Regions from separate parts of the Thalassotalea aquiviva genome, predicted to be linked through region 1. Evidence: predicted binding sites of a transcription regulator. Region 1 holds the regulator's gene; each other region holds the start of a gene.

Region 1 (5,220 bases):
TTTAATTTTGTTGCGTTTGATTTGGACCAAAAGCTCGGCCTTTTAAGTTTCTTGGGCCAAATCTTCAAACAATTCCAGTATTTTATCTTACAGAGGAAACTCCATGCTTACACGTGATATGAACATTGCTGATTTTGACCCTGAATTATGGCAAGCAATGACGGATGAAGTGGTTCGTCAAGAAGAGCATATCGAACTTATCGCTTCTGAAAACTACACCAGCCCACGCGTTTTAGAAGCGCAAGGTTCACAGTTAACCAACAAATACGCAGAAGGTTACCCTGGAAAGCGTTATTATGGTGGTTGTGAGTTTGTTGATAAAGCAGAAGCTTTAGCGATTGACCGTGCATGTGAATTATTTGGCGCAACTTATGCTAATGTTCAACCACACGCAGGCTCTCAAGCAAACTCAGCGGTATTTCAAGCATTAGTAACACCAGGGGCAAAAGTATTGGGGATGAGCTTGGCGCATGGTGGTCATTTGACTCACGGCTCACATGTAAACTTCTCTGGTAAGCTTTATGATGCGATTCAATACGGCCTAGACCCTGTAACCGGCGATATCGATTACGCTGAAGTTGAGCGTTTAGCCGTTGAACATAAACCTGAAATGATTGTGGCTGGTTTCTCAGCGTTTTCTGGTATTGTTGACTGGGCTCGTTTTCGCGAAATCGCCGATAAAGTAGGCGCCTACTTAATGGTTGATATGGCACACGTTGCTGGCCTAGTTGCCGCAGGTCTTTACCCGAACCCATTACCACACGCGCACGTTGTCACAACCACAACCCACAAAACATTGGCGGGCCCTCGTGGTGGTCTGATTCTTTCTGCTTGTGAAGATGAAACCATTGAGAAAAAATTAAACTCAGCGGTGTTTCCTGGTGGTCAAGGTGGTCCATTAATGCATGTGATCGCGGCTAAAGCGGTTGCCTTTAAAGAAGCCTTAGAACCAGAGTTTAAAGAGTACCAACAAGCGGTTCTTGATAATGCTAAGACCATGGTGTCTGTACTACAAGAACGTGGTTATAAGGTGGTATCAAACGGTACTGAAAACCACTTGTTATTACTTGATTTAATTGACAAAGATATTACAGGTAAAGATGCCGATGCCGCGCTTGGTCGCGCCCACATTACGGTAAACAAAAACTCAGTGCCAAATGACCCGCGCTCACCGTTTGTGACTTCAGGTCTACGCCTTGGTACACCTGCGATTACCCGTCGCGGTTTTGGTGCAGAAGAAACCACCTTACTGACCGGTTGGATTTGTGATATTTTAGACGATATCAACAACGAAGACGTGATCACTCGTGTACAGTCACAAGTTAAAGAGCTATGTGCTCGTTTCCCTGTGTACGCGTAATTTCGCTTTAATCGGTTTGAACACTTCGCAATGAAGTGAAAAACGTATAAAATGGTCGCACTTGCGGCCATTTTTTTTGCGATGGCTATTTAAACCCTATACCCGGACGATACACTTGGTTATCTACCATTATCTGTTGTCCTAACTGATTAACACTGCAGGAATTTTATGTTTTGTCCTTTTTGCGCAGCGACCGAAACCAAAGTTATTGACTCCAGATTAATTTCTGATGGTCATCAGGTGCGTCGCCGAAGAGAGTGTTTAGATTGTCGAGAACGATTTACCACGTTTGAAACGGCCGAGTTAGTGATGCCAAGGATCATTAAACGCGATGGCTCACGAGAGCCTTTTAATGAAGATAAGCTTCGTGCAGGCATGTTGCGCTCGTTAGAAAAACGACCTGTAGGAATTGATCAGATTGAGCTTTCTATTACTAAGTTAAAATCACAATTACGGGCTACCGGTGAGCGTGAAGTAAGCAGTGAATTCCTTGGTAACATCATCATGGAGCAACTTAAAGCGCTTGATAAAGTCGCTTATATTCGTTTTGCCTCGGTGTATCGTTCATTTGAAGATATACGCGAGTTTGGCGAAGAAATCGCTCGTTTAGGTAGCGATGATCCGTCAAAGAAGTCTTAACAGGACAGGGATTTTTACCGTGACAACACAGCACATTATCGATCAACAATTTATGCAACAAGCTATTGAGCTTGCTAAGCAAGGTGTCTTTACAACCGCAGAAAACCCCAATGTTGGTTGTGTTCTGGTCAATAATGGCAACATTATCGGCAAAGGTTGGCACCAAAAGCCTGGCCAAGGGCATGCTGAAGTTAATGCGTTGGCGAACTGTCGCAACAAAGAGCTGATAGCGGGTTGTACTGCCTATGTGACATTAGAGCCCTGTAGCCACTTTGGCAAAACGCCTCCGTGCGCACAGGCGTTAATTGATGCCAAGGTGGCTCGAGTGGTGATTGGCATGCAAGATCCCAATCCTTTAGTCAGTGGTCGTGGCATTAAGCTGTTAAACGAGGCTGGAATAAAAACCTCTGTCGGGGTTTTACAATCCGATGCGCAAGCCCTAAACCCTGGCTTTATTAAGCGAATGGTGTCGAAAAAACCCTTGGTGCGTTTAAAGATGGCCAGCTCCATCGATGGTAAAACGGCAATGGCATCAGGTGAAAGTAAGTGGATAACAGGGCCTCAAGCACGCAGTGATGTGCAAGTTTATCGCGCAAAGAGCTGTGCGATATTAACAGGGGCAGATACCGTAATCCAAGACGACGCAAGATTAAATGTTCGTTTTCAAGAGCTTAGCTTGCGACAGCCGACATTGGCAGAGTCAGAGTTACGTCAACCTAAACGAGTTATTGTTGATACTCGCAAACGACTGACCTCTGACTTAGCTTTGTTCAATATACCTTCTGACATTATACTTGTGCGTATTGATCAAAATGAAAGTCAAAATTGGCCCAATCACGTTACCCTATTGACCGTAAAAGAACGTGCGGGAAAAGCCGATCTTAATGATCTATTGCTTAAATTAGCCGAACTTGGGGTGAACGATTTATGGGTAGAAACAGGGGCACAATTGGCCGGTGCTTTACTTGAGCAACAATTGGTTGATGAACTGATTTTATACCAAGCCCCCAAAATCATGGCAAATGATGCTCGAGGGTTATTTGATATACCTCAGCTTACGACATTAAAAGATGCCATACCATTAACCATTAAAGACGTTCGAAGAGTCGGCGATGACATTAAGCTTATTGCCAGCATAAACAACAACCAAACATCCTAAAACCAGTTGGGATAGAACGGATAAAGGTAAAAATACATGTTCACAGGAATCGTTGAGGCGGTTGGCCATATAAAGGCTATGTCTCTCAACAGTAATGGGGCTCGCGTTGTCATTGACGGTGGCCAGCTCGACTTTAGTGATGTCAAACTAGGTGACTCAATTGCGACTAATGGCGTTTGTTTGACCGTGGTTGAGTTTAATCACAGCAGCTTTAGTGCCGATGTTTCTTTAGAAACGGTAAAACGAACGGCTTTTGCAACGTATCAAGTTGGCACTAAAGTTAATCTCGAAAAGGCGATGTTACCAACCACGCGCTTTGGTGGGCACATGGTCAGTGGGCATGTCGATGGTGTGAGTAAAGTGCTATCGATAAGCAAGGTGGGTAATGCGTACGAATATTGGCTTTCATTAGAGCCTGCATTAGCCCCTTATGTTGCCGAAAAAGGCTCCATTACCATTGACGGTACCAGTTTAACCGTTAATTCGGTAGAACAAGACAAATTCCGTTTAACCATAGTGCCACACACCAGTGAACAAACCATTATAAGTTCATATCAAAGTGGTCATATTGTTAATATTGAAGTCGATTTAATCGCACGTTATATCGAGCGTTTGCTATTATGCAAGGCCGATAATGTTGAAGAAAAACCATCTAATGGCGTCAGTAAAGATCTCCTAATGCAAAGCGGGTTTATAAAAGGTTAGAAAATGAAACTAAACACACCAGAAGAAATTATTAACGACATCGCTCAAGGCAAAATGGTTATTTTGATGGACGATGAAGACCGTGAAAATGAAGGTGACTTCATTATGGCAGCAGAGCTTGTTACCCCTGAGGCGATAAACTTTATGGCCACACACGGTCGTGGCTTAATTTGTTTGCCGATGTCACGCGAACGCTGTGAACGCCTTAAATTACCCTTAATGGTGGATAAAAATGATGCCCAATTTACCACTAATTTTACCGTATCGATTGAAGCTGCTCGCGGTGTGACTACGGGGATTTCAGCGGCCGATAGAGCGACCACCATTTTAGCCGCCGTTGGCAAAGACTCGGATCATCGCTCTATTGTGCAACCCGGTCATATATTTCCTTTAATTGCCAAAGATGGCGGTGTGCTAAACCGTGCTGGCCATACCGAAGCTGGGGTTGACTTAGCGCGCCTAGCTGGCTTGGAGCCTGCAGCGGTTATTGTTGAAATATTAAATGAAGATGGCACCATGGCAAGACGCCCAGATCTTGAAGTCATCGCGCAAAAGCATGGTGTAAAAATGGGCACCATTGCAGATTTAATTGAATATCGTAATGCCACGGAGACCACCATAAAAAGGGTGAGTGAATGTAAATTACCAACCCAATACGGTGATTTTGATTTAGTGGCTTATACCGATACCATTGATGGTCAGACTCATTTTGCTTTAACCAAAGGTGATATTAAAGACGACAGCGCCACGCTTGTTCGAGTGCACTTAGAAAACACCTTCCGTGATTTATTGTTCTCCACTAGAGACAGCAAAAACACTTGGCCTATTGGTAAAGCCATGGAGCGCATTGGTCGCGAGGGTGGGGTATTGGTATTACTTGGTAAACATGAGTCACCAATGGAGTTGATTAACCAAACTCAAAAGTACCAAATGCAAGATGACGGTGAAGAGGTTACCGAAGTGCAAAAGCATGTCGGTTCGCGCAATGTGGGTGTTGGTTCACAGATTTTAGCCGACTTAGGGGTGCATAAAATGCGCCTACTTACCTCGCAAACAAAATATCATTCATTGTCGGGGTTTGGCCTTGAAATCGTAGAATATATTTCAGAGTAAAAGCGCTTTAATCATTCAATATTAAGGGAGAGAGACGATATTCGTTTCTCTCCTTTTTTTATAGAACCACGGTTCCACTTTAGAACCACAATGTCTTTCTTTGTTGTTTTTTCTTAGCTATTTGAGTTTTACCTAAACGCCTTATTTATCTTCATGATCTGAAATAAGCAAGTTAGCCGCTGCAAAGGCTGCTTGTTTGCGAACTTCCATTGGCACACTTTGATCGACGGTAATGTCATTTAAT
Region 2 (5,220 bases), 240 kb from region 1:
CATGCCAATGGCATTGCCCGGTAGCTATGTTCGGAACTGATAACCGCTGAAAGCATCTAAGCGGGAAGCAGGCTTTGAGATGAGTTCTCACTGGGACTTTAAGTCCCCTAAAGGGTCGTCGGAGACTACGACGTTGATAGGTCAGGTGTGTAAGGGTTGCGAGGCCTTGAGCTAACTGATACTAATTGCCCGTGAGGCTTAACCATACAACACCCAAGAGGTTTTGTAGGTTTGACATGAAAAATCGTCGATATAATGCGTTCATCCATGAAGCATATCGACATTTGTACATCCATGTACTTCACGCATTAAGTAAGAATTGAGTAGCGTTTAATATTAGATTTCAAATTGTTTAACAAGTTTTTGTCTAGCGACAATAGCGTTGTGGAACCACCTGATCCCATGCCGAACTCAGAAGTGAAACGCAACAGCGCCGATGGTAGTGTGGGAGTTCCCATGTGAGAGTAGGTCATCGCTAGGCTCCTATTTCGAAAACCCGCTTATTTAAGCGGGTTTTCAACCCTTAGGGTATAATTGATTGATAATTCATAGTGTTTTTAATCAATTAAATCTAAAGTTATAACAAGTTTTTGTCTAGCGACAATAGCGTTGTGGAACCACCTGATCCCATGCCGAACTCAGAAGTGAAACGCAACAGCGCCGATGGTAGTGTGGGAGTTCCCATGTGAGAGTAGGTCATCGCTAGGCTCCTAATCCAAAAGCCCGCTTATTTAAGCGGGCTTTTCTCGTTTTTGGGCTTACTGTTCCTACTACGTAGGTCACAGATAAAAAGCATTCATCCATGAATTTATCTGCATTTGTGCATCCATGCACTTCATCGCTAGGCTCCTATTTAAAGAAAGGCTGTCCACTGGGCAGCTTTTTTGCTTTCTGGGTTTTTGATAATTTCAAACCACTTCGAAACTCAACGAGGTTGCGGCCTACGACATACCGCAATGACGGTGCTCATTGATGAGGCTTGCATACCGTCCCAGAAAGCATACCGTCCCACTGAAGTGTGTCCCACTAGACAAATAAATAACCGTCCGACAGCTTAGCAGGATTAAAACTAGCGCATCTTTTTAACAACATGCTGGTATGACAGTGTATATCTGAATGTTGACTATAGATTAAATTTTAGTTAGCCGTAATCTAAAATTAATAAACTATTTTTTTATAAAAACTAAGTTTTTAAGTCTAAAAATTTATTAAATAGTTATCGTAATATTTTACCTTCACAGCTCTATCGCTTTGTATATATTGATATCTCTCAATTATCTACTTTTAACAATGAAAATATTTAGCAGGAATATATAAAATGAATATTTTATAAAACCTCGCTGATGTTTTAGTTCCTTGTAAATTTGATTTAGATCAATGCCTGATTTTGCTACCTACCGTTTAATTACCACAATATGTTGTGGTTAGGTGTGTGTTTGTTCGCCACATATAGTATTTGGTTGTTAGGCTAAAATAATTAAAATAAAGGACATAAAGTGAAACCAATCGTTATTAAACGTGATGGGTCTAGAGCGACCTTTTCTCGTGATCGCATACAAGCTGCTGTTGAAAGTGCTGCCGATAAAATTACCAAAGAAATTGCAATCTACGCTTTAAATGTAGCGTTAGCGGTGGAAGCTAAACTCGCCGGAGCAGAAGAAGTACACATTAATGAAATACAAACTCTGGTAGAAAACGAGTTAATGCAAGGTGAGTATAAAGGTCTGGCTCGATCGTATATTGAATATCGACATGATCGTGATATCGCTCGAGAAAAACATAGCGCTTTAACCAAAGAGATTGATGGTTTACTGGAAGAGAGTAACTTAGATCTGATAAATGAAAATGCCAATAAAGACGGTAAAGTGATCCCAACCCAAAGGGATTTATTAGCGGGTATCATCGCCAAGCACTATGCTAAAACTCACATCTTGCCACGCGATATTGTACAAGCACATGAAAATGGCGATATTCATTATCATGATTTGGACTACGCGCCTTTCTTTCCTATGTTCAACTGTATGCTTATCGATTTAGAAGGAATGTTAACGAAAGGCTTTAAGATGGGCAATGCTGAGATAGAAACACCAAAATCAATTTCTACAGCCACGGCAGTAACCGCTCAGATCATCGCACAAGTAGCCAGTCACATTTACGGTGGGACCACGATTAATCGTATTGATGAAATACTTGAACCTTATATTCACGCCAGTTACCAAAAGCAACTCAACGTTGCGAACGAATGGCGCATTCCAAATCCAGAACAGTTTGCTAAAGCGCAGACTGAAAAAGAATGCTTTGATGCATTTCAATCACTAGAGTACGAAGTAAACACCTTACATACTGCCAATGGGCAAACACCGTTCGTTACCTTTGGTTTTGGTTTGGGTACGAGTTGGGCATCAAGATTGATCCAGCAATCTATTTTACGCAATCGAATTGCCGGTTTAGGTAAAAACAGTAAAACGGCCATATTTCCGAAACTTGTTTTTGCGATTAAAGATGGTGTTAACCATAAAGTGGAAGATCCTAATTACGATATTAAGCAACTCGCGCTTGAGTGTTCTTCAAAACGAATGTACCCAGATATTTTAAACTACGATAAAGTGGTTGATGTCACAGGGTCCTTTAAAACCCCAATGGGGTGTCGCAGTTTTTTAAGTGCTTACTATGAAAATGGACAAGTGATCCACGAAGGGCGAAATAACCTTGGTGTGGTCAGTTTGAATTTACCTCGTATCGCATTAACAGCTAAAGGTAATTTTGATGATTTTTACCGCTTATTAGACGATAAACTTATCTTAGCGCGCCGTGCTTTAGAAACGCGTATTAAACGATTAGAAAATGTTAAGGCACGTGTAGCACCTATTCTTTACATGGAAGGGGCTTGTGGGGTTCGTTTAAAAGCGGATGAGCCCATTGCGGATATTTTTAAAAATAATCGAGCATCGATTTCTTTAGGTTATATTGGTGTTCATGAAGCGATGATGGCCTTAGTCGCGAATAACTGTCATTTATACGATGATAAAGCTTTGCAGCAACAAGCGATTAAACTAATCAAGTACCTGAAGAAGAAGGTAAATGATTGGGCTGAAGAAACCGGTTATGGCTTTAGTTTATACGGTACTCCAAGTGAAAATTTATGTAACCGTTTTTGTGCTATCGATACCAAGGAATTTGGAGTAATAGAAGGCGTCACTGATAAAGGTTATTACACCAACAGCTTCCATTTAGATGTCCAAAAGAAGGTAACCCCTTTTGATAAAATCGATTTTGAAATGCCATATCCAGAATTTTCATCTGGTGGTTTTATTTGCTATGGCGAGTTCCCTAATATGCAAAAAAACATTGAGGCGTTAGAAAATGTTTGGGATTACAGTTACAGTAGGGTGCCTTATTATGGTACCAATACGCCAATTGATGAGTGTTATGAGTGTGGCTTTAATGGTGAGTTTGATTGTACCAGTAAGGGCTTTACTTGCCCTGTATGTGGCAACCATGACTCTACAAAGGTATCTGTAACTCGGCGTGTTTGTGGCTACTTAGGGAGCCCAGATGCAAGGCCCTTTAATTTTGGTAAACAAGAAGAAGTAAAACGTCGAGTTAAGCATCTTTAATATTACTTTCAATAGCTTAAAAGTTTAAACATGAATTATCATCAGTATTATCCTGTTGATGTGGTTAACGGCCCTGGCACTCGTTGTACCTTGTTTGTGTCGGGGTGTGTGCACCAGTGCAGAGGTTGTTATAACCAGTCAACTCAAAAAATTGACTCGGGCAAGCCTTTTACCGATGCGATGGCTGATATGATCATCAGCGATTTAAACGATACTCGCATAAAGCGACGTGGTTTGTCGTTATCTGGTGGCGATCCCTTGCATCCTGATAACGTTGCGGATGTGCTGAAATTGGTGCAACGGGTTCGGACTGAATGTAAAGATAAAGATATTTGGTTATGGACGGGTTATACCTTGACTGAGCTCAGTCTAGAACAACGCCAAGTCGTGGCTCTTATTGATACTTTAATTGACGGTAAGTTTGAGCAAGATAAAGCCGACCGACGCTTAGATTGGCGGGGTAGTGCAAATCAAATTATTCATCACTTTTTATAACAAAGAGGCCGAACAGAGGTTCGGCCTTCGAGCTTATACAGTATTTTAATCGTATTGGTAAATTAACAGGTTAGGGGATTTTTTAACGTAAGAGTGCCATCGTTTGGCAAGGGCATCCGGCAACTGTGATTCTTGGCCTAGGTGAAATCCTTTACTTTGATATAATCTATCGAGCTTATTATCAGCAAAACAGAATATCGGCGTCCCTATGTTGGCGCATTGATCTATTAACTGACTCGCAAACCCTTGCTTTTGGTAAGCTTTATCAACCACAAGAGCATGTAAAAAGTTGACGTGCTCAATCTCAGATAGAATAACCGATGCGATAATGTCTTGATTGGGCTTGGCAATATAAAAGCAACGGTCATAACCCATAAAGGATGCTGAGTAATGTTGCTGTTTATAAAAACGCTTAATGTTTTTGCGTACGTTTTTGTCGGCTTCTAAAATCTGCATACAAGGTCATACTCGAAAATAAGGCGCCTAAAGAGCGACCATATGATCAAATTCTTAAGGCTTTTTCACCTCGGGCAATACCAACCGTACCTGAACGAACCACCTCGATGATCTCGGTTTCTTGATTCATTATTTTTATAAACGAAGACACTTTTTCTTCATTGCCCGTCAGTTGCACGGTGTAAATTTGTTTGCCTACATCAATAATATTGCCGCGAAAAATATCGCTCAGTCGTTTAACTTCTGTACGGGTTTTGTCATTCATTGCCAGTACTTTAATAAGTAAAATCTCTCGTTCAATGTGTGCTCGTTCTGTTAAATCGGCTACTTTTATGACATCAACCAGTTTATTCACTTGCTTAGTAATTTGTTCTAATACTTTATCATCTCCAAAAGTAGTGATGGTTATTCTTGATAATGTTGGTTCATCCGTTGCCGCAACACACAAGCTTTCAATGTTAAAAGCGCGTTGTGAGAATAGGCCCGTAATGCGGGATAACGCACCTGGTTCGTTTTCTAGTAATACAGATAAAATTCGGCGCATTATACTTTCTCTCCTTTTTTTAACCACATGTCATCTACGGCACCAAAACGTACCTGCATAGGGTAAACATGCTCGGTCTCATCCACTAACACGTCGACAAACACCAAA
Region 3 (5,220 bases), 660 kb from region 1:
CCGCCTGCGCAATCATCTTCCATATCGCCTTGACTGTCGTCGGCACCATCACGTGTGTTGTGATAGTACATGGTTTTTACACCAAGTTTGTAGGCTAATAGCATGTCCTTTAAAATTTGTTTAACAGGTACTTTACCGTTTTCAAATTTTGACGGATCGTAGTTGGTATTGGCCGAAATGGTTTGGTCAACAAACTTTTGCATGATCCCGACTAACTCTAGGTAACCGGTATTATCTGGAATATTCCAAAGTAATTCATAGTTATGCTTTAAGCGTTCATATTCTGGAACAACTTGCTTTAACACCCCATCTTTACTTGCTTTAATACTGATAAGTCCACGCGGTGGTTCAATACCATTGGTCGCATTTGAAATTTGTGATGACGTTTCAGATGGCATCAACGCTGACACAGTCGAATTACGAACACCGTGCTCTTTAATGCTTTCACGTAAACTTTCCCAATCAAGGTGAAGTTTTTCGGTACAAATGTTATCGACGTCTTTTTTGTAAGTATCAATTGGTAAAATACCTTGAGCCAAACGTGTTTCATTAAACTTAGGACAGGCACCTTGTTCAATGGCTAACTGGTTTGATGCTTTTAACAAGTAGTATTGAATTGCTTCAAAGGTGCGATGGGTTAAGTTATTCGCACTTCCGTTTGAATAAAATACACCATTTTTAGCTAGGTAGTATGCGTAGTTAATCACGCCTATACCTAAAGTACGACGACCCATGGTCGCATTTCGAGCGGCCGGTACAGGGTAGTCTTGGTAATCGAGTAAGCTATCTAAAGCACGAACCACTAAATCAGCCAAACCGTCAAGCTCATCTAAGCTTTCAAGTTTACCAAGGTTAAAGGCTGATAACGTACATAGCGCAATTTCACCATCAGGGTCGTTAATGTCGTTCAATGGTTTTGTTGGCAAAGCAATCTCTAGACATAAGTTTGATTGACGAACCGGTGCCACCGTTGGGTCAAACGGGCTATGGGTATTACAGTGGTCAACATTTTGTAAGTAAATACGACCTGTACTTGCCCGTTCTTGTGCGAACAAGGTGAATAATTCAATGGCTTTAATGCGTTTCTTACGAATTGAATCATCGGCTTCGTATTGCGTGTACAATTGTTCAAACTTGTCTTGGTCTTCAAAGAAAGCATCGTATAAACCAGGCACATCAGAAGGGCTGAACAAGGTGATATAGTCGCCTTTGATCAAACGTTGGTACATGGTTTTGTTAAATTGCACGCCGTAATCTAGATGACGAACACGGTTTTCTTCTACCCCACGGTTGTTTTTTAGAACCAGTAAGCTTTCTACTTCTAGGTGCCATAACGGGTAGAATAGGGTTGCTGCACCACCACGAACACCCCCTTGAGAACAACTTTTAACCGCCGTTTGAAAGTGCTTATAAAATGGGATACAACCTGTATGAAAGGCTTCGCCATTTCGAATGCTACTACCTAAGGCTCGAATGCGACCGGCGTTAATACCAATACCGGCACGTTGTGATACATATTTTACAATCGAGCTGGTCGTTGCGTTAATTGAGTCTAAGCTGTCACCTGATTCAATCAGTACACATGATGAGAATTGTCGTGTTGGCGTGCGCACACCGGCCATAATAGGTGTCGGCAATGAAATCTTGAATTTAGAGATCGCATCGTAAAAGCCTTTAACATACTCAAGACGAGTGTCTTTTGGGTAGTTAGCAAATAAGCAGGCAGAAACCAAAATATATAAAAACTGTGCACTTTCGTATATTTCACCAGTCACTCGGTTTTGTACGAGATATTTACCTTCTAGCTGTTTTACGGCAGCGTAGCTGAAGTTTTTATCGCGATCATGGTCAATAAAATGATCCATTTGAGCGAACTCTTCAGGCGTATAGTCAGCCAACAGGTGCGCATCATACTTACCTGCATTGACCAACTTTACAACGTGTTCGTAAAGGGCCGGTGGCTCATATTGACCATAGGCTTTTTTGCGCAAATGGAAAATAGCAAGGCGTGCCGCCAAATATTGATAATCTGGGGCATCTTCTGAAATCAAATCAGCGGCTGATTTGATAATCGTTTCATGAATGTCTTCGGTCTTAATACCATCATAAAACTGAATGTGTGACTTTAGCTCAACCTGAGAGACAGACACAGAATCAAGTCCTGCCGCTGCCCAGTCAATAACGCGATGGATTTTGTCTAAATCAATGGGTTCTTTATTGCCGTCACGTTTGGTGACAGAGAGATTAGTATTCATGAATGACCTGTTAATTTCGTTTTTATAGTTCTAATTTTTATGTTTATATCGATTACAGTGGAAACGAGAATATAAGCTTCATTTTTTACCCCGCCAAAGCGGTAAATGGTACTAAGATTGTTCAATCTTTGAAGCTAATGACGATTTCCTACTACATATGTTGTTTAAAAATAATACACAACATATAGGGTTTATCGCTGTGTGTTATCACAAGATAATGAGGTTTCACTTTGAATGCAACCCCAAAATAGAGGTGTTTATAAATGAATTTTTATCACCTCTATTGCTGTTAGTGTTAACTTACTTAGAAGAGCCTTGTTTTTTATGTAAATGTGAAAAATCAATATTTTTTTTTAGAAATTATTCGCCTAAAAATTTTTTAAATAGTTTTTAGATGAAATTTTTTGAGCTTTATAACTAAAAATGATAAAAATATTTAATTCTATTAAAAACAATGGCTTATAAATTTAGTCAATGTTTGTTCAAATTGATTATTTTATAAACTGCATAAGTTGTTCGGGCTTATTGATAATATGATCCGCTTGCCAAGCGGCCAATGGTTCAGGTTCATCAATGTAGCCCCAGTTTGCAACAACGGTTGTCATATTGACCGCATTACCTGCTTGCATATCACGTTCGGCATCGCCCAAATATAAGATTTGTTGGCAAGGGATGTTTAACTCACTGGCGGCCAACAGCATCGGCTCTGGGTGAGGTTTTCGTCGCGATAAGGTATCACCACTGATGTTGGTTTTACTGTGAGCAAAAATATCAAATTGGGCTAATAATGGGGTGGTCAAAAAGCCTGGTTTGTTGGTCACAATCCCCCAAGGAATGTTGCTATTGTTCAAACTGTCTAACATCGCTTCGATGCCATCATAAAATTTGGTGTGGTGAGCGATATTTTGCTGGTAATGCGCAAAGAACTGCTGAATTAGGTTGTTGATATCGAGCTCTACCAATTGCTCTTTAAACCCCAGTTCTAGTAGTGCTTTAACCCCATTGGCCGCCGTTATACGATATTGGTGAAATGATAAAGGGGCAATGTCATGCTGTTGCAAGATAAAATTTAGGGTTTCGCCTAAATCTTTGGCGGTATCTAATAAAGTACCATCTAAGTCAAATAATACCCCTTCAATTTTGTTCATTAATCTTCCTTGGGTTTGCGCATAGCCAGTATATAATTCACTTCTAGACCATCCGCTAATTTATGGTTGTCTGTGATTGGGTTGTAGTGAATGCCGGCACTGTCAAAGCATTTTAACCCTGCTTCTTCAGCCCATCCGATAAGTTGTGATGGGCGAATAAACTTGTCCCAGTCATGCGTGCCTTGAGGGACCAATTTTAAAACTTTCTCGGCAGCAACAATGGCGAAAAGGTATGATTTAGCGGTTTTATTTAAGGTGGAGAAAAACACATAACCACCGGGTTTTACCATATCAGCGCAAGCTCGCACAATTGATGCTGGGTCGGGTACGTGCTCAAGCATTTCCATACATGTGACAATGTCGTATTGGCCAGCTTGCTGTTGTGCTTTTTGTTCGGCGGTGATTTTTTCGTAATCTAATTCAATCCCGCATTCTAGGGCATGAAGTTTGGCGACGTTTAGTGGCTCTTGACCCATATCTATGCCCGTCACATTCGCGCCAATGCGGGCTAAACTCTCAGCAAGAATGCCACCGCCACAACCGACATCAATCACATTAAGGTCTTGCAAACTGCCGACATGTGAAATGATAAAGTTTCTTCGTAACGGGTTAATTTGGTGTAATGGTTTAAAATCACCTTCTAGATCCCACCATTGGTGAGCGACCTTTTCAAACTTGGCGATTTCTTCTGGATTAACATTAAAATCTTTAGACATGGTTAACTGCACTGTATGTTGTTTGTGCCTGATTTTAACCAAACTGATTCAGATAACAAAGCTTTTCAAATAATTATTTAGGTTTAACACAGTCACCTATATAAGTTGTAAAAATATATCGAAGTGCTTAGGGTAACATCAATGTTTTGGCTTAGAATGTGACAGGGTGGATTTTAAGGGGATAAAAAGTAAGCCAAAAGCGGTAGTAATAAAGCCAATCAGCTCTTTACTCGAATTATTTAACCCGCACTTGCGGGGTGACAATGGTAGGCTTGCTATCATCGGCTAGTAAATTCACTTCGCCTTCACAAACCGCCACAATGGATTTATTCATTTTAAATTCATCTTTAATAATTATTCTACCAGTAGGGGCAACTGGGCACATCATAACCTTTTGGCACAGGGTGCACTTTGGGTTGGTATTAGACGACTTATAATATAATACGGTGACTTTCTTAATTTCTATGCAGGCCATTGTATTTACTTATTTTTATAATCTCTGTATTAAATTAATAGCGGATAAAATTTAACCTGCAAATTTTATTTGCAAAATGATTTGTTCGGTGAAAAAAAACTTTGGGTAAGGAGCGGTTGCGAGATTTGATTTTGAACTTGTAAAAAAGGTACACATCTTAGGTTCATCGTGGTACATTTTATTTTTAAATTTTATTACAAGGTTAGGTGTTTGTATTGTGGGCAATGCCCTTGTCAAAAGTAGTTGGCAAACGAACACAAACTGGCGACAGTGTAAATCGCTCTCGTAATAAGACCGTGCAGAGATAAGCAAAATTATTGCTCCTATCCTGACTCGATAATAATAATTTTCGCAAATTTGCTTACATTTAGGGAAAGCATCGTTTTATGACCGATCTGGCTAAAGAAATCGTTCCAGTAAATATAGAAGATGAGTTAAAAACCTCCTATCTAGATTACGCCATGAGTGTAATTGTAGGTCGTGCATTACCCGATGTGCGTGATGGTTTGAAACCAGTGCATCGTCGCGTTTTATACGCTATGCACGACTTAGGAAATGACTGGAATAAGGGCTACAAAAAATCAGCCCGTGTTGTTGGTGACGTAATCGGTAAATACCATCCTCAT

Evidence for each region. The regulator NrdR, encoded in region 1, represses ribonucleotide reductase genes. The targets are predictions, from matches to a motif close to AAACACNANATNTNGTGTTT.
Region 2: nrdD (anaerobic ribonucleoside-triphosphate reductase) is a predicted target of NrdR. The motif match lies at 1,407-1,426, and genes of this name have one in related genera.
Region 3: nrdA (class 1a ribonucleoside-diphosphate reductase subunit alpha) is a predicted target of NrdR. The motif match lies at 2,429-2,448, and genes of this name have one in related genera.

Annotation. Positions count from the first base shown of each region.
Region 1 covers NZ_CP166961.1:2,128,599-2,133,818, reverse strand. The annotation lists gene glyA (serine hydroxymethyltransferase) at 104-1,360, shown strand; gene nrdR (transcriptional regulator NrdR) at 1,529-1,999, shown strand; gene ribD (bifunctional diaminohydroxyphosphoribosylaminopyrimidine deaminase/5-amino-6-(5-phosphoribosylamino)uracil reductase RibD) at 2,052-3,158, shown strand; gene ACAY00_RS09645 (riboflavin synthase) at 3,195-3,863, shown strand; gene ribBA (bifunctional 3,4-dihydroxy-2-butanone-4-phosphate synthase/GTP cyclohydrolase II) at 3,867-4,976, shown strand; gene ACAY00_RS09635 (YaeP family protein) at 5,118-5,220, opposite strand, start outside.
Region 2 covers NZ_CP166961.1:2,373,442-2,378,661, reverse strand. The annotation lists rRNA gene ACAY00_RS10750 (23S ribosomal RNA) at 1-206, shown strand, start outside; rRNA gene rrf (5S ribosomal RNA) at 367-481, shown strand; rRNA gene rrf (5S ribosomal RNA) at 594-708, shown strand; gene nrdD (anaerobic ribonucleoside-triphosphate reductase) at 1,497-3,617, shown strand; gene nrdG (anaerobic ribonucleoside-triphosphate reductase-activating protein) at 3,648-4,112, shown strand; gene ACAY00_RS10725 (GNAT family N-acetyltransferase) at 4,158-4,568, opposite strand; gene ilvN (acetolactate synthase small subunit) at 4,615-5,112, opposite strand; gene ACAY00_RS10715 (acetolactate synthase 3 large subunit) at 5,112-5,220, opposite strand, start outside.
Region 3 covers NZ_CP166961.1:1,472,900-1,478,119, forward strand. The annotation lists gene nrdA (class 1a ribonucleoside-diphosphate reductase subunit alpha) at 1-2,255, opposite strand, end outside; gene ACAY00_RS06600 (HAD family hydrolase) at 2,747-3,403, opposite strand; gene ubiG (bifunctional 2-polyprenyl-6-hydroxyphenol methylase/3-demethylubiquinol 3-O-methyltransferase UbiG) at 3,403-4,119, opposite strand; partial or broken gene ACAY00_RS06610 (hypothetical protein) at 4,466-4,594, opposite strand; gene gyrA (DNA topoisomerase (ATP-hydrolyzing) subunit A) at 4,981-5,220, shown strand, end outside.